Linked DNA regions of Rhodohalobacter sp. SW132. The protein of the gene in region 1 interacts with the protein of each later gene in a pairwise test. Links are inferred from orthologs where the notes say so. Each region holds a gene or a part of one and is shown in the gene's direction. Other genes may lie near its edges. The genes, in order: DYD21_RS09820 and lpdA.

Region 1 (9,475 bases):
GAGCCCGACGAGCCCCGCTTTGGATGCAGCATAAGCCGCATATTCCTGCGTATCGCCGCGATAGGATGCGCGGGATGCAATATTGATGATCGACGCTCCAGAAGTTTGAGAATTCGGTTTCGTATGAAAGTTCAGGAACCATTTACACAACAATGCCGGAGCTTTCAGGTTGATATTCATCGTTTGGTCCCAAACCTCAAGCCAATGATCATCCGGCCCGGCGTGATCCGCATCCACAAAAATTCCGGCATTATTGATTAAAACATCGGGCTTCTCCTGATCAAGGATCTGAAGTATTTCCTCTTTTAAACGGCTTAAATCAGACAGGTCCAGGTGGATTCCTTTAAACCGGGATTGTTTCTTCAACACATCAGGGAAATCCGATTTCCGGGCAGTGCCTATAACCTTCCACCCTTTTCGGAGGCACTCCCTGGCGATTTCAAGTCCGATTCCACGTGAGCATCCGGTTAAAAAAACAGATCGATTGTGTTCTGCCATTATCTTTTTGCCGAAACATAATCAGCTATTCACCATCAAACAATTCATTTTTGTTATTCACCGGTACAATTTAAACAATGGATATAAAGCGATGGAACTCCTACTTTAGATAGTCGAAATGTAACATCACAAAAAATTGTTCTCAGGATAAAGGGTTTATTTACAACAGGTTAAATATGATTGAGAAGGCTAAAAAATATTTTACTGAAACACTTCAGCACGTATCACCGCTGTCTGTGATACCAAACGAAGTAGAATGGAAACCGGAAGAACGCACGCTATCGGTTCAAGACAAAACATTCTCTTTAAAGGATGATCAGCCGGTTTACCTGATCGGTTTTGGAAAAGCTTCCGTTTCCATGGCCATTGCAGTTGAAAAGATTTTAGGTGACCGTATTACGGATGGAATTGTTATCTCCCCAAATGAGTGGAATGAGAGAAACAGGTTCCAGGTATTCAAAGGTTCGCACCCGCTGCCGGATTACGACAGCCTCTCCTCCTCCCTCGAATTAGTACGGTTTATGCAATCGCTGCCGGATAACGCACTTGTTTTGAATCTTGTATCAGGCGGTACGTCATCGCTGTTTTGTATTCCGGCCGGAGATCTTGAAATTGAAGAGATCAACGAAATATATTCACTTTTGATAGGATCCGGCGCTTCCATCCATGAAATCAACACGGTTCGAAAAGTATTCTCACAAGTGAAGGGCGGACAAATTCTGAAATGGCTCAACCGTACCACTCTGATCGATCTGATGATATCAGATATCACGGATGATGAAATCAGCATGATTGGCAGCGGGCCCTCCGTTGCTCAGCCAATCTCGGCAACTTCTGCTTTCCAGGTTTTAAAAAAGTACGGCTTGTATCAGAAAATCCCGCACACTGCACGTCAGCTCCTCGCCGTAGAGATGGATGCGGAAGTGATTGACAAACATTACAGGAAAACGGAAGATTTCAGCCGGCATCACTCTTTTATCATCGCATCCGCAACCCAGATGGCACAAAAATGTGCCGAAATAATCAAGGCAGATGGATATGACGTACACCTGGAAAAGAGCGCGTGGTCAGGGGCGATTGAAGAGTTTGAGCATCACATCTTCACAAAAGTTAAACAGCTGAACGATCAGGATAGAAAACCTGCTGCTCTGATTACCTTTGGTGAGCCCACCGTAGAAGTGACAGGAAGCGGGCTGGGTGGTAGAAACCAGGAGCTGGCACTGCGTATGGCACTTAAATTGAGCTCCTTTGAAAATGATATCAGTTTTTTGAGTGCCGGAACCGATGGAATTGACGGACCGACAGACGCCGCTGGTGCGGTAGTGACCAACAAGACCATAAAAGAGGCAAAAAAAGAAGGTCTCGATCCCGAAGAATATCTGCGCGAAAACGATAGTTACCACTTTTTTGAAAAAGCCGGCGGTCATCTGAAGCCAGGTCCAACCGGAAACAATCTGATGGATCTGCAAATCACATTGATTGAGAATTAGGATGAAAAGAGTGTTTTAATAGTATAGCTGCCTAAAATATTATTCAGGTCGAATACATCATCTCTTTACCAACTATTGGAACAGATCTGATCACATTATCAAAATCGATGCCAACTCTGTTTTTCGCGGATTTTCGCTGAGTATATCACTGAGTTTCGCTGAATCAACCTGAATGAATAGACTACAAAAAACTATGAGAAAATTAGTTTCAGAAATTTTGATGGATAAATTTACCAGGTTCATTTACAAAATTAAGTACTCCCAGCCCTTCTGACTCATCCCGTCCCTCACTAACGCGCCCTGGCGTGACTTTTCAGAGAGGGGAGCTTCGTAATGAAACTTTTTTGCATTTAGAATTTAACAGAACCCAAATTTGTTATCGTATTTTTTCTGCAAACTGATTCCATAGGTTGTTTGATTAATTTGTAACTTTGGAAGCTGAACCAAAGAGCGAATCGCAGAGCCCCAACGAATTTCATGAAACAGTTTTCCCTGCAGCCAGACCCAAATCATCAGCCGCCCACACCCGTCGATTTTCTCAAGGGATTAAATAAGCAACAGAAAAAAGCTGTTACTCACACCAGCGGTCCTCTTTTGATTATAGCCGGTGCCGGCAGTGGAAAAACCAGGGTACTCACGTTCCGGATTGCGTACCTGCTGCAGCAGCATAAAGCTCTGCCCCAGGAGATCCTTGCATTGACGTTTACCAATAAAGCGGCTCGTGAAATGCAGAATCGTATCAAAGCATTAATCGGGGATCGGGCGAAGAAACTCTGGATGGGAACGTTTCACTCTATCTTCTCAAAAATTTTACGGTTTGAAGCGGAGAAAATCGGATTCGATTCCAATTTTTCGATTTATGATACATCGGATTCGGAATCAGCTATTAAGCTAATTCTTGGTGAACTCAACTACGATCCGCGCGAGATTCGTCCGCGTACGATTCAGCGAAAAATCAGTGATGCGAAAAATCAGCTTATCACACCAAACGCCTACAAAACGCGGTTTGTGCAAAGCACGCTTGATGATATCACTGCCCGGGTGTTTGAGGTTTATGATGTTCGTCTGCGTCAGGCCAACGCGATGGATTTCGACGATCTGCTGATCAAGCCAATTGAACTTTTTGAGCAACATCCCGATGTGCTCGACACCTACCAGGATCGTTTTAAGTACATCCTGATTGATGAGTACCAGGATACCAATCATGCGCAGTATAAAATGACGAAGATGCTCGCCAGCAAATATGAAAATATCTGTGTGGTGGGCGATGATGCCCAGAGTATCTATTCCTTTCGCGGGGCCGATATTTCCAATATCCTGAACTTTAAGAGCGATTACGAAAACGCGGAACAGGTTCCCCTGGAGCAGAATTACCGCTCAACCAAATATATTCTGCAATGCGCTGATTCGATCATTAAAAATAATGATAAACAGCTGGATAAAACGCTCTGGACAGAAAATGATGATGGAAATCCCATCACCGTCCTGGAGAATTTCGATGAACGGGATGAGGCAAATCGCGTGGTGCAGCACATTCAGAATTTAAAAATGCGTGAAGGCCACTCGAATAACGATTTCGCCATTTTGTATCGAACGAACTATCAAAGCAGGGTATTTGAAGAGGCATTTCGAAGAAAAGGTATCGCGTATCAGCTTGTTGGCGGTTTGTCATTTTATCAGCGAAAGGAAATCAAAGATGTCCTGGCGTATCTCACTCTGCTGGTCAATCCGGATGATGAACAGGCTTTACTGAGAATAATCAACGAACCGAGCCGTGGAATTGGAAAGAAAACGCTGAATGACCTGCTGAAAAAATCGAGGGATCAAAAACGATCGGTTTGGTCCATCATTCAAAATGTGGAAGGTTCTGACCTTTACAAGCCGGCTATATCAAAAATCAAGCAGTTTGTGGCGATGATTCACACGCTTCGAAATGATCTGGAAGCCGGCGCATCCCTGCTCGATACAACCAAAAAAATGCTTGAAGCAAGCGGCTATGTGAAAGCCCTGATTGAAGAAAACAGCGCAAAAGCACTCACGCGCCGAGATAATATACTGGAACTGCAAAACGCCATCTCTTATTACGAACGACATAATAAAAAACCTACGCTCAGCTCTTTTTTGCAGGAAATCAGCCTCATCACCGATTCTGATAAATATGATGAAGATAAACCTGCGGTAACCATGATGACGGTTCACGGTTCGAAGGGACTGGAATTTCCGGTGGTGTTTATAGTAGGACTTGAGGAGAATTTATTCCCAATGGGCGGGCGTGACGGTGAGGAGGCAGACTTTGAAGAGGAACGGCGCCTTTTTTATGTGGCCATTACCCGTGCTGAAGAACAACTGTTTTTCAGCTATTCAAAAATGCGGTATCGTTTCGGGGAAGAGAACCGCCAGATGCGCTCACGTTTTCTGGATGAGGTGGATCCCGGTGTGGTCCGGACTGAAACTGGTGCAACAATCCGGCAAAACAGGGAGCGTTTCAGCGCTGAAAAATCGACACCAAAAAACAATGATACCGAAGTTGAGTACGACTGGAAAGAGCCGATAAAGACCAAAAAGCCATCCAGCAGCGGCTTTGAAATTGAAACTACTTATGATAATGATCCTTTTCAGGCCGGCACTACAGTTATGCACCCGGCCTTCGGTCCCGGTAAAATTTTACAGCGAACAGGATCAGGTAAAGATTCAAAAGTTGTTGTATTTTTTAAACAGAGAGGGCAAAAAACGCTTATGTTGCGTGCCGCCCGGCTTCAGGTTTTATAATTTTTTTATAAAAGAGAAAAATATCAGCGGCTTTTCATGCTGAGTGACTAAATATTCTGCCGTTTATAGAGTTTCTATGAAACAATATTACCCGGCAGTCAGTTAATACACCGCTATTCGTAATTATTTTCTGAACAGATTAAATCGTTGAATAAAGCAGCTACATTACTTATCGCTGTCTGTTTTTTTGTGATTCCACTCACAACAGATGCACAAATTTCATACAACCCCGTGAGCATGGGATTGGGCGGCGGCGGAACGTCGTACATCACCGGTTATGATGCGCTTTTTATCAACCCGGCTAATATTCAGCTCCGGGAGAAAAATTACCGTCTTCAGTTTTCATTTGCAGAAAGCGGGGCTTATATCGATACGCCTCTGCGCATTCGCAATGCCGGTAAGAGGTTCGATACGTACACAAACCTTTTCAACCCTCCAGGCTATAGCGAATATTTGCTTTCAGATGGAGACAGAGAAACCCTTTTAAGCAGGCATTACCCTGCCGGCCGGTTAGACCGACAGTTCAGGTCAGCTACCTCGATTAACTGGTTTGGAATAAAATGGTTCAGAGATGAGCGGAGTTATGCATTCAGCGTCAGAACCCGTCAAAGCAGCCGCTTTACTGTGGGCCGCGGCTGGTATGATGTGAACCCCGTTGAAACAAATGATGGTTTTGAAATCGACCGCACGTTATCCCACAGTTTCCAGACGCTCCATGAAATTTCGTTCGGTTACAGTGAATCATTCAGCTTTTTGAGCGGGCTTTTTCCCCGCATCTCCAGGTTTAATATTGGTATCGCTCCAAAAATTGTGATATCGGGGGCGTCGTACTCCACACGTTATGCTGATTCATACACACAAAGCGACGCACAAAGCCCGTGGGTTCGGGAATCTTCCTACAGTTTTGAAAGTACCGGAACATTTAGCGAACAGGCTCAGCAGCTGGCTACCGGTTTCAATCCCGTTGTGGCTGGTGAAACTCAATTTGGCACTTCGGATCTCACACGACCTGCCGGCATCGGCGCCGCTCTTGATCTTGGCATAACCTATATCTTTACCTTCGGGGATGACCTGTCGCTAATCAGAAGAGGTGAAGAAGCCACTGAAAAATCTCTGCGCCTGAGCTTATCCGTTACCGACCTGGGGATGATCCACCACTTTGATGACCCGTTCCGGTCAGAACTCTCCACATCAACTTCAGAAACCGATGATCCGGGTTCACTTTCAAATTACTCTTATTCAGGCGCTGTTCTTCAGGATTTTCAGTTCCTCGCTGCAGATGGCATTCATCCGCTGCAGGAAGCCGGTATACAAAACAGGGGTTCCTATCAATCCATGCTGCCGACATCCATTCAATCGGGGGTTCTGTTTCAGATCAACAGGATAAAATTAATGGGTGATTTCAGCCTTGGACTCAACGATAACGCTTTCCAATCCACAAAATTCAAAAGTTTTATCGGTGCAGAAGTACGTCCTTTTTCATTTCTTCCACTTCGTGCCGGCACTCGCCTGGCTACGGAATTACCTGGCTATTATAGTTTTGGTGCAGGGCTCGAAACCACCTATTTTGATGTGAACGCTGCTGTGCAATTTCGAAGCACAGCCGCAGGGCCTACGCTTGAACCGGTCGCTGCATCAGCTGTTGCTATAAAATTTTATATTCCATAACTGCATTCTGCCCAACTGTCAGCTTCTTTTATTTATATCACAATTTGGCAGAACCCGCAGACAACTTATGACGTTATGAAGGCAAGCCTTTTTTTGGCTCTCTGTTTGCAGACACTATGAAAAATTTCCTAACGAATATTCTATATGTTTGATCAACGATTTAAAATTGAAGCTTCTTTCGACGAACAAAATGATGGGTTCGATGACTTTGAACAAGCCATCCCCCTGATGAGTGAAGAAGAAGAAAAACGTTTAACGGAATCTGAAATTCCGGATAATCTGCCCATTCTGCCTCTGAAAAATACCGTTCTTTTTCCAGGTGTTGTGGTCCCCATTACCGTAGGCCGGGATCGCTCACTGGAGTTGGTAAAAGAGGCGTACGAAAATGACAAAATCATTGGTGTGGTAGCACAGAAGGATGAATCGGTGGAAAATCCCACCAAAGATGACCTTTACAAAATGGGTACAGTCGCCCAGATTCTAAAGCTCATTAAAATGCCCGATGGTAGTAAAAGTATTGTCATTCAGGGTAAGAGCATCTTTGAAGTGCTTAAAGTCACGCAGGAACAACCATTTTTCCGTGCTGATGTAGAGGCTTTCAAACAGGAGATGGACCTCTCAGGGCTGGAGCTTGATGCTTCCATCCGATCCATTAAAGAGACGGCAAGTAAAATTGTTAATCTTTCCCCAAATATTCCTTCTGAGGCCTCGATTGCCATCAACAACATTTCGAGCCCGTCCTTTTTACTGAACTTTATCTCCTCAAATCTGCAGGTAGATCTTGCCGCAAAACAGGAGATTCTTGAAGTTAGAAAATTCTCAGACCGGCTGGAAACAGTAATGGAACACCTGAACAAGGAACTCCAGGTACTGAACTTAAGTGAAGAGATCCGCACGAAGGTGAAGTCTGACATTGATGATCAGCAGCGTGATTTTTACCTGCGCCAGCAGATGAAAGCGATCCAGGAAGCGCTCGGTGAAGATAGTGAGCAGCAGGATATCATCACTCTCAGAAAACGACTGAACGAGAAAAAGGGGCTGACCGATGATGCCAAACAAACGGTTGAAAAGGAACTTCAGCGTCTTGAAATGACGCCGAGTTCATCACCAAACTACGGTATCATTCATAGCTACGTGGAGTGGATTCTGGATCTGCCGTGGGGTGAAACATCGAAAGATAAACTTGACCTGAAACGCGCCCGAAATATTCTGGATGAAGATCACTACGGGCTGGAAAAGGTGAAAAAGAGAATCGTTGAATATCTTGCTGTCCTGAAATTAAAAAAGGATATGAAAGCTCCGATTCTATGTTTCTACGGCCCTCCGGGAGTTGGAAAAACCTCGCTTGGAAAATCAATTGCACGCTCGCTGAACCGTGAATTTGAGCGATTCAGCCTGGGTGGCATTCATGATGAAGCAGAAATTCGCGGCCACAGGAGAACGTATATCGGCGCACTGCCGGGACGAATTCTCCGATCCATGAAAAAAGCCGGCACCGGAAACCCGGTAATGATGCTCGATGAGATCGATAAAGTGGGTAGTGATTTCCGCGGCGATCCTACTTCAGCCCTGCTGGAAGTTCTCGACCCTGAACAGAACAACGGCTTTATCGATAATTATCTTGAGCTGGAATATGACCTCTCCAAGGTGATGTTTATCGCAACGGCAAACTCGCTGGATACAATTCCCGCACCGCTGCGTGACCGGATGGAAATCATCAACATCAGCGGTTACACTCTTGAAGAGAAGGTCCAGATTGCCAAAAAATACCTGATTCCAAAACAGATTGAGGAAAACGGGCTGAACAAGAAACAGATTAAAATCTCCAAAGCTGCTATCGAACGGATTATAGAGCAGTATACCCGCGAATCGGGTGTACGGAACCTGGAACGGCAAATTGGATCCGTCTGCCGGAACGTGGCAGCAAAAATTGCCAGCGATGAGATAGAAAAAATGAGCGTTGGAGTAAACGATGTTCAGGATATCCTCGGTAAGCGCAAATTCTTCTCTGATGCGGCCGAGCGGACAACCGTTCCCGGTGTATCAACCGGACTCGCGTGGACTCAATACGGCGGTGATATTCTCTTTATCGAAGCGAGCGTCAGCCGCGGCACGGGGAAACTGCATATTACAGGTCAGCTTGGCGATGTGATGAAAGAGTCTGCGATGCTGGCGATCAGTTATTTGCGCGCCCGGTATGAAGAACTTGGAATTCCGGAAGAAGCATTCAAATATTGGGATCTCCACATTCACGTTCCGCAAGGTGCTGTACCAAAAGACGGGCCATCAGCCGGTATTTCGCTGCTTTCCGCCGTCGCTTCCATCTTTACCCAGCGTAAAGTAAAAGGAACTCTCGCGATGACGGGAGAAATCACACTGCGCGGACTGGTACTGCCTGTAGGCGGAATCAAAGAGAAAGTGCTGGCGGCTAAACGGGCCGGTATTGAAACTGTAGTTCTTCCAAAAAAGAATGAAAAAGATGTGGAAGAGATCGAGGACGAAATCATGGGCGATCTGAAAGTAGAATATCTTGAGCGGATGGATCCGCTGCTCGACCTCGTTCTCGAAGAGGAGCCGGTGACCGATCCTGAAACGTTCTTCCATGTACCTGATAGCCATAAAAGCAGTGCTGATGGAACCAATTCCAAAGGCGATGCCCGAAAAGAAGTCGCTGTGATGGATTGACCCCGATATCGAAATGATCCAAAAAAGCCGTATCAGATTCCTGATGCGGCTTTTTTTTGTTTCAGGTGTATGTATGCTTCTTCGGTAACGATTTTAATCAAGTTGCGGAGAATTTTTCCGCATTGCCCGAAGATACGCAGGACTCCAAAGAGTGTGTTTGAACAGATTTCTGTAGTAAAATCCAAAAACAGCAAAATGCTAAGATTATTCAATGACTCTCTCAATGTTTATTTTGCACTTAAATAACATGTATTAATCAATTTAAAATCAGTTCTTAATTCGTATTATTTCCCCCTTCTTGATTTTCATAAAATTATGTTGCTTTATACAGGTATAAATCTAAGAGATTATTTCGGGTTAACATT
Region 2 (9,293 bases), on another replicon or contig:
CGGACATTCCAACTGACGGTACCAACTTGATTTCCCGGGCCTATAACGCTTTTAATACGTACGTTGGACTGAAGCGAAACTACCATTTTACCGTATCGAAGCAGATTCCCGCCGGGGCAGGATTGGGCGGCGGAAGCAGTAACGCGGCGCTGACCTTCAGGATGCTCAATAAAATGGAAGATGCCGGATTATCGGATGATGAAATTGTAGATCTTTGCAGAGATCTCGGCGCAGACATTCCATTTTTTGTATACGGAAAAACAGGTATTGGCAGCGGGATTGGTCAGGATATTGATTTTGCGGATATTCAGCCCGACGCCTGGATCGTAACGGTATTTCCCGGATTTGAAAGTTCAACGGCAGAAGCGTACCGGCACTGTGCTCCCAATCCCGACCCCGGATTTTCGCTGAAAGGCGTTCTTTTGGAAGAGCCGCTGGAAGAGTGGCAGTACTTGCTGCAGAACGACCTGGAACAGGCGGTGATACCGCAGCACGAAATGGTTGGGAACATCAAAGATCAGCTGCTCGATTTTGGTGCAGATTATGCAGCCATGAGCGGTAGCGGTTCTACAGTTTTTGGCATTTTTGACCAAGATTTTGTTGCAATTAATGCCTATGAATCGTTTCATGAACTGGGTTTGGCGAGTAAACTGACCCGCCCTAAGTTTCAGCCCGATTATGGAATTTATGTTAAAGAGTAGCCAAAAACCTGCAGGCCGGTATAAGCCTGTTTATTAATTGGATGGCAGATAAAGTTTAAAAGAATACATCACACAAACCGAATAGTTTTAGGATTTTCAAATTATGGCAAAAAAAACGAAGAGTAACATACGTAGCGGAATGGATGCGGATTCTTTCAGAGAAGATATCAAGCAGCATCTGAGGTACACACTGGCCAAAGACGAATTTTCAACGACAGGATGGGATAATTATCGGAGCGTGGTGCTCAGCGTGATGGACCGTCTGCACGACCGATGGATTGAAACTCAGCAGAGCTACTACAAACAGGATAAAAAAAGGGTTTATTACCTTTCCATGGAGTACCTGATCGGCCGGCTTCTGGATAACATGCTGGTGAACCTGGGTATGCAGGATGAAGCTGCCGAGGCAATGGAAGAGATGGGCCTCGATTATGATAAGGTCCGTAATGCTGAATGGGATGCGGGTCTCGGAAATGGCGGCCTGGGAAGGCTGGCGGCCTGTTTCCTGGATTCGATGGCAACGCTCGGCATTCCAGCTATCGGCTACGGAATTCGATACGACTACGGGATTTTTTATCAGTCGATCGAGAATGGATTCCAGATTGAAAAGCCTGACCTTTGGCTGCAATACGGAAATCCGTGGGATGTTGTCCGCCCAAAAATTCAGTATACCGTTCCTTTCTATGGCGATTCGGTAGCTTATCAGAACGAAAACGGGAATGTTCGATTCAAACTTGAGAATACGCACCCCGTGAAAGCTGTGGCTTACGATACGCCCGTTCCAGGCTTTAAAAACAATGTGGTGAATAACCTGCGCCTCTGGAAAGCGGAATCATCCTCATCAATCGACCTGAAGAGCTTTAACCAGGGTCAGTATATCGATGCTGTCCGGGATACACAGCTGAATGAAAATATTTCGAGGGTGCTCTACCCGAACGATAAAATGTTTGTGGGGCAGGAGCTCCGGCTGAAGCAGGAGTTTTTCCTGGTTTCCGCTTCTATGAATGATATCCTCCGCCGGTTCAAAAAAACGGAAGATGACTGGACGAAACTTCCTGAAAAGGTTGCCATTCAGTGTAACGATACCCATCCAAACCTGGCAATCCCGGAATTGATGCGCATTCTGATTGATGAAGAGGGCCTCGACTGGGATAAAGCGTGGGATATCACCGTAAAAACCATGGCGTACACTAATCACACGCTCATGCCCGAAGCGCTTGAGAAATGGCCCGTATCACTGATGAGAAATCTCCTGCCGCGTCACCTTCAAATTATTTATGAGATCAACCGAAGATTTTTGCAGAAAGTAAGTGCCGATATTGGTGATGACCGCGGCAAGATCAGCCGGCTCTCTATCGTGGGCGAAGGCGAGGATCCTGTGGTGCACATGGCATCACTTGGAATCGTCGGATCACACAAAATTAACGGTGTGGCCGCCCTACACAGTGACCTGATTAAGAAAACACTCTTCCGGGATTTTCACGATATCTACCCGGAACGGTTTACAAACAAGACGAACGGAATTACACCCCGGCGCTGGTTGCGGCAGTGTAACCGTGAACTGGCCGATCTGATTACTGGTGAAATCGGCGAGGGTTGGGTAACCGATCTCGATCAGCTTAAAAAAATCGAGAAGTTTGCAGATGACAAATCGTTCATGAAAAAGTTTGTTCAGATTAAACAGAACAACAAGCAGCGTATGGCCGATTACATCGAAGATAAGCGGGATGTGAAAATCAATACGGAATCCATGTTCGATATCCAGATTAAGCGGATTCACGAATACAAACGTCAGCTTATGCTTACGCTCTATGCGATCACACAGTACAACCGGATAAAGGAAAATTCCGATGGAGATTTCGTTCCGCGGACCATTTTGGTGGCTGGAAAAGCTGCTCCCGGGTATACGCTCGCTAAGTTGTTTATCAAGCTTATGAACGATGTTGGAGAGAAGATCAACAACGATCCTGATGTGGGCGATAAACTCAAATTTCTCTTTCTGGAGAACTACAGCGTAACACTGGCCGAGAAAATGATTCCTGCCGCAAACCTTTCGGAGCAGATTTCAACGGCCGGGAAGGAAGCATCCGGAACCGGGAATATGAAATTTGCCCTCAACGGAGCGCTCACAATCGGTACACTCGATGGCGCCAATGTTGAAATTAAAGAAGAGGTGGGCGATGAAAACATCTTTATTTTCGGAAATACCGTGGATGATGTAGACACTCTCCGCCGCGAAGGGTATAACCCGTGGGATTATTACAACTCCAACTCCGAACTGAAGAAAGCGATTGACCAGATTCGCGATGGATTCTTTAATTCCGATAAAGAACTTTTCCAGCCGATCATTGAGTCTCTGCTCGAAAAAGGGGATTACTTCCTGGTTCTGGCAGATTTCGAAGCGTATGTTAAGGAGCAGGGGGAAGTGGATGAACTCTTTAAAGATCAGAAAGAGTGGAACCGCAAAGCACTGCTTAACACGGCACGTGTTGGTAAATTTTCATCCGACAGAACCATCCGCGATTATGCTGAAGAGATCTGGGATGTGAAAGTTGATCGATAATTGGCACAAAACGTGCGGTGACTTTTCACTGAACAATAGCAGAATTATCTCCGGTCATCACGGCCGGAGTTTTTTAATATCAGACCATGGAATTGAATGAATTTCTGACGGCGTTGCAGGATTTCCTGAATATGCGCCTATTTGAGCTGCAGGAAACGCCGGTCACCATTATGTCGATGGTGATATTCCTGGTATTTCTGATATTTTTTCTGTTCCTGGGAGCATTCGTCAGAAAAGTACTGCACGGCAAAGTGCTCGATCGGTTTGAGATCGATCCGGGCCTTCAATATACGCTGGCCAGGGTTTCACAATACCTGATCGTTACCATTGGTGTGCTGATCTCTTTCCAGTTCGTTGGGATTGATCTGACCGGCCTCGCCGTTATTTTCGGGCTTCTGTCTGTGGGTATCGGTTTTGGCCTGCAAAATATCACGGCAAACTTTATTTCTGGTTTGATTGTGATGTTTGAGCGGCCGATCAGTGTTGGAGATCGTGTGGATGTTGCAGGAATTGAAGGTGATGTAACGGAGATCAACATTCGATCAACAAAAATCCGCACGCTCAATAATGTGTCGATTATCGTGCCGAATACGGAGTTTGTATCGAATAACGTAATCAACTACTCCCACGGCGAGCCTACTTTCAGGCTCGATATCAACGTGGGTGTATCATATTCGTCTGATCTGGAAATTGTTTTGAAAGCGCTGAATGAGGTAGCTGAGGAACATCCGCGGGTGATGAAAATCCCCGCGCACCAGGTGCATCTGATTGAATTTGGAGATTCTTCCTGGGATATGCAGCTTCGGGCCTGGATCTCGAATGTGAAAGACCGGTATATTTTAAGGAACGAGCTTCACCAGGCGATTGTGAAAAAGTTTGATGAACTGGATATCGAAATTCCATTTCCCCAGCGCGATCTTCATGTACGATCGTCCGTAGCCCTTCCGGTGGACTCAAAAAAGCGGGACGAGCATCCGCAGAAGGGAGCCAAATAAACGGTTGTTCTAATCACCCTGCAGATTTACTTATCTGATGTAAATCTCTTATTTTGAAAGACTAAATCAGAAAATCACGCAGACAAACAGCAACGAATGTCTGCCAATCGTAAACCAACTATTATAAATCACCGAACCGATGGCTAAAGAATTTGACGTTTGTGTAATTGGAACCGGGCCCGGCGGCTATGTAGCAGCAATACGCGCCTCCCAGCTTGGATTTAAAACCGCTGTTGTAGAGAAACGATCACTGGGCGGCGTTTGCCTCAATATTGGCTGTATTCCCACCAAAGCACTGCTGCGATCCGCTGAGGTTTTTGAATCGATCACCCACGCCTCCGACTACGGTGTGGATGTGAAAGATTTTTCAGTGAATTTTGATGGAATGATCAAAAGAAGCCGAAAAGTTGCCGACAAGATGAGTAAAGGCGTTCAGTTTCTTATGAAGGCGAACAACATCGAAGTTCTGAGAGGAACCGGCGTGTTTAAATCAGCCAAAGAACTTGCGGTGCAGGATGATAAAGGAAAAGAGAATGAGACGATAAAAGCAAAACATTTTATTATCGCAACCGGAGCCCGGCCGCGGCAGCTTCCAAACCTGGAGATTGACGGTAAGCTGATCATCGATTCAGAAAAAGCGATGCAGCTCGAAAAACAGCCGAAGAAATTACTGGTTATCGGTGCCGGTGCCATCGGAGTTGAGTTTGCCTATTTCTATAACTCTATCGGCACGGAAGTAACGCTTGTAGAGCTGCAGAAAACACTTGTACCTGTAGAAGACCAGGATGTTGGCAAAGAGCTGGGCAAGATTTACAAGAAAAAAGGTGTGAATATCTTTACCGAAAGCACTGTTGAGAAAGTTGAGAAGAAAGGGAAAGGAGCGAAGGTTACGATTAAGACTAAAAATGGCAAAGAAGAGATCGAAGTGGATGTTGTTCTCTCAGCCGTAGGAGTTACCGGAAATGTGGAGGATATCGGGCTGGAAGAAGCCGGTGTTGAGCACGAGAAAGGTGCTATTAAAGTTGATAAATCCACTTACAAAACTTCTGCAGATAATATTTACGCAATTGGCGATGTAATCGGTGCGCCGTGGCTGGCACACAAAGCATCACATGAAGCGACTGTTCTTGTTGAACAGCTTGCTGGTGAAAACCCGCACCCGATTAAGTATGATAACATTCCTGGTTGTACCTATTGTGAGCCGCAAGTCGCATCTGTTGGATATACTGAACAACAGGCAAAAGACGAGGGATACGATATTATGGTTGGAAAATTTCCATTTTCAGCCAGCGGTAAAGCTGCAGGCCTTGGCCATGAAGAAGGCTTTGTGAAAGTCGTTTTTGATAAGAAGTATGGCGAATGGCTTGGCTGCCACATGATCGGTTCACACGTTACAGAACTGATCGCAGAAGCAGTGGTTGCGCGGGATCTCGAGACCACCGGGCACGAAATCATTAGCGCAGTGCATCCTCACCCCACGATGAGCGAAGCGGTAATGGAAGCTGTAGCTGAAGCGTATGGCGAAGGAGTACATCTTGGTTCAAAGCCGAAGAAGAAATAATCAACCGATTTACATAGCGGATGAATTGTGAAAAAAGGCGGGTGAAAACCTGCCTTTTTTGTGTCCGGCTGCATTGAAATTCTATAAAATTGAGAGGGCAATCAAACCACTCATCCCCCTTAATAAAGAAGCTGTGCTCTCACAATGGAAAATCAATCCACCTCTTTTTTTACAGATTCTCGCTGATAAGTCCTGAATAAAAAGAATACTATCTGCTACAATCAGAGAAACTTTGCGCGAATAAATATATGGCAGAAATACACTTCATCCATTCTCGTTAGCAGACTCAACGTTTTAGATTGTAGTGCACTGGCTAATATTATAAAATGTATATTGCCATATTAAAAAACGGCTGCAAGATTCTATTCTGCACTTTTTTTATCTGATGATAAAGCGCTTTTCCAATTCTATCCTGCACCAAAAAACATATCTCCTTCATAATTTTATTATAGCTTTCTAATAAAGAAAACACCGAGATAAAAGGAGACGGTGACGGGAGGTTAACTATGAAAAAAGAAACAAAAAATAACGAAATCAGATTCACTAATCAGAGAAGACCGGAAGTAGATCTCCGGAGGTATTACACGATTTTTTTACAAATTGGATTGATACTTTCGTTAGCGATTTTGATTGGACTCACAAAAATTACGATCAAGCCATCAGGCCAGCAGGATATTGTTTTTCACGAGCAGGAAATTATTGAGATGGAGGAGATTATACAGACCCGGCAGCAGGAGAGGGTACCACCCCCACCGCGGCCGCCGGTTCCGGTTGCAGTGCCCAACGATGTGATTATTGATGATGTGGAAATCATGATCGATTCAGAGCTGAATCTCTTTAGTGACGGACATCTACCACCACCACCGCCCCCACAACGTGAAGATGCGGATGAACCGGAAGAGGATTTCTTCGTTTTCGTCGAGGATATGCCGCAGCTGAAAGGCGGTGTTTCCGCACTGCAGCAGGAAGTCCGCTATCCCGAACTTGCAGCTCGTGCGAACATTCAGGGGCGGGTCATTGTGCAGTTTATCATCAACGAGAAGGGTGAAGTAGAAAACCCCCAGGTCATTCGGGGAATCGGAGGAGGTTGTGATGAAGAAGCCCTTCGGGTTATAAGAAATGCGCAATTTACGCCGGGGATGCAGCGCGGCCGACCGGTTCGGGTTCAATATACCATGCCGATTACCTTTACACTTCGCTGATAAATACCTGGCAATCAGCCCGGTAAGATCGTTCACCTTTAACACTGCCCGTTGAGCTTTGACGGGCAGTGTGCGTATGGGCATTATGCTTCCTTTTCCTTATCTTCAGGCATGAGTAAATCGGTAGAAATATTCGATATCGGCAGAATACCATATCGTGAAGCCTGGGATCTGCAGCGCCGCCTGCAAAAGCAACTGATCGATCAAAAACTACGGTTCAGAGCTGCACCTGAGGAGGGAAAACCAGTCTCCGATTCCCTTCTGTTTGTAGAACACCCCCACGTGTACACGCTTGGGAAAAGCGGCGATGCGGGCCACCTATTGAAAAGTGCCGCTGAACTGAATGAGATTGAAGCAGAATTTATAGAAAACGACCGGGGCGGAGATATTACCTATCACGGACCGGGACAGATTGTCGGCTACCCGATTTTGGACCTGGACAGACATTTTACGGATGTGCACAAATATCTGCGCTACCTGGAAGAGGTTATCATAAAAACCTGCAGTGATTTTGGTATTAAAGCGGGAAGAATTGATGGTTTGACCGGAGTGTGGGTAGGTCAGCAAAAAATTTGTGCAATGGGAATTCGTTGCTCGCGCTGGGTTACCATGCATGGTTTCGCTCTGAATGTATCCACGGATCTTAGTTACTTTGATCACATCGTACCGTGCGGCATATCAGACAAGAAAGTTTCCGGGTTATCCGAGTTAGCCGGTCGGTCGTTGGATATAACCGAAGTAAAAGAGCGAATTGCAGTTCACTTTGCCAATCAATTTGGTGCACATGCCGTTTCCGGAAAGACACTCTCCGATCTCAAACAGAAACTATCAGGTTCGGTGGCTGTAAGCGGGTAATATGTTCAACTCGGATAATCAGTCGGCACGGTTGGGTAACACCTTTCCAAAATTCACACTATCTTCAGGTAGAAAGAATATCATTCTGATCAAATTTTAAAAGAAGCGTAATGATTAAAGAATTAAACGTATTAGAAGATTCCACACCCGGGCAGAGACGTCCGGACTGGCTCCGTGTAAAACTTCCATCCGGAGAGAAGTTTAAAGAAGTTTCCGATACCATCAGGAAGAACAATCTGAATACCGTTTGTTCTGAGGCCCGCTGCCCGAATATGGGCGAATGCTGGGGTGCCGGAACGGCTACGTTTATGATTCTGGGTGATATATGCACCCGTTCGTGCGCTTTCTGTGCCATTAAAACCGGGCGTCCGGTGCAGGGTCTCGACTGGGATGAGCCGCGGCGTGTGGCTGATGCCGCATCAAAAATGAAACTGAAACATGTGGTGCTTACCTCTGTAAACCGCGATGAGAGAAAAGATGGCGGTGCACCGATATTTGCAGAGTGTCATAAAGTGCTTCGCGAAATGATTGAGGGAGTAACCATAGAATCACTGATTCCCGATTTCAGAGGTGCGTGGGATGACGCACTACAAATCGTGATTGATACTCCGCCTGACGTTTTGAGTCACAATCTCGAGACCGTTCCCCGCCTTTACCGATCCGTGCGGCCTCAGGCGAAATATGAGCGTTCTCTGGAGCTTCTGCAGCGCTGTAAGGACCAGGGGTTGCGGACAAAAACCGGGATTATGGTAGGTTTGGGTGAAACCCGAGAAGAAGTTATTGAACTGATGCAGGATTGTGTGGATCACAATGTGGATGTGCTTACGATCGGCCAATACATGCAGCCAACCAAAATGCATCATCCGGTAGTGGAGTGGGTGCATCCCAACCAGTTTGCCGAATATAAAGAGATCGGCGAAAATCTTGGTCTTGAACACGTAGAGAGCGGGCCGCTCGTTCGATCATCCTATCACGCAGAACGACACGTTTAGGCAGTTGTTTAAAATTTCACAAATAAGAACCGACATTTAGGTGTCGGTTTTTTTGTTTTGAAATGAGTCGGTATGTAAAACTTATCTCTCGATTCATTCGGCAATTTCTTATAATGTAGTTGAATTGAAATCTATTTGGAATCGCTTTCAATGATATCACTACTTACTGTTATTGTTATCAGCTACCTGATCGGGGCTATTCCCAGCTCGCTCTGGTACGGTAAATTTGTCCGGAATGTGGACATTCGCGAACACGGTAGCGGAAATGCCGGTGCTACAAACACATTCAGAATTCTTGGCTGGAAGGCAGGAACCCTCGTGCTGCTCTTTGATTTTGGAAAAGGACTCTTCTGCACCCTTTTTGTGAGCCAGCTGGCGTTTCATGTGGGAAGCGGGCCATTAGTACTTTATGAGAATTGGGACA

The links.
Region 2: the proteins of DYD21_RS09820 (region 1) and lpdA interact in binary tests that used the Escherichia coli proteins (3 or more experiments, as listed by UniProt). The link is inferred for Rhodohalobacter sp. SW132 from one-to-one orthologs.

Annotation. Positions count from the first base shown.
Region 1 is NZ_QUOK01000004.1:173,651-183,125, forward strand. What follows is about bases 2,104-5,111. They hold DYD21_RS09820 (ATP-dependent helicase), read left to right. Parts: upstream 2,104-2,465; coding sequence 2,466-4,757; downstream 4,758-5,111. Other genes in these bases: DYD21_RS09825 (DUF5723 family protein), read left to right, coding at 4,905-5,111. Outside these bases: DYD21_RS09810 (SDR family NAD(P)-dependent oxidoreductase), read right to left, coding at 1-498; DYD21_RS09815 (glycerate kinase), read left to right, coding at 675-1,988; more of DYD21_RS09825, read left to right, coding at 5,112-6,425; lon (endopeptidase La), read left to right, coding at 6,570-9,110. UniProt on the Escherichia coli protein: A helicase with DNA-dependent ATPase activity. Unwinds DNA duplexes with 3'-5' polarity. Translocates on single-stranded DNA with 3'-5' polarity. Initiates unwinding more efficiently from a nicked substrate than double-stranded DNA.
Region 2 is NZ_QUOK01000001.1:495,338-504,630, reverse strand. Bases 3,784-6,609 are described here. They hold lpdA (dihydrolipoyl dehydrogenase), read left to right. Parts: upstream 3,784-4,398; coding sequence 4,399-5,820; downstream 5,821-6,609. Other genes in these bases: DYD21_RS02165 (energy transducer TonB), read left to right, coding at 6,327-6,609; DYD21_RS02175 (mechanosensitive ion channel family protein), read left to right, coding at 3,784-4,259. Outside these bases: ispE (4-(cytidine 5'-diphospho)-2-C-methyl-D-erythritol kinase), read left to right, coding at 1-701; DYD21_RS02180 (glycogen/starch/alpha-glucan phosphorylase), read left to right, coding at 805-3,264; more of DYD21_RS02175, read left to right, coding at 3,351-3,783; more of DYD21_RS02165, read left to right, coding at 6,610-7,022; lipoyl(octanoyl) transferase LipB, read left to right, coding at 7,134-7,877; lipA (lipoyl synthase), read left to right, coding at 7,988-8,869; glycerol-3-phosphate 1-O-acyltransferase PlsY, read left to right, coding at 9,020-9,293. UniProt on the Escherichia coli protein: Lipoamide dehydrogenase is a component of the glycine cleavage system as well as of the alpha-ketoacid dehydrogenase complexes.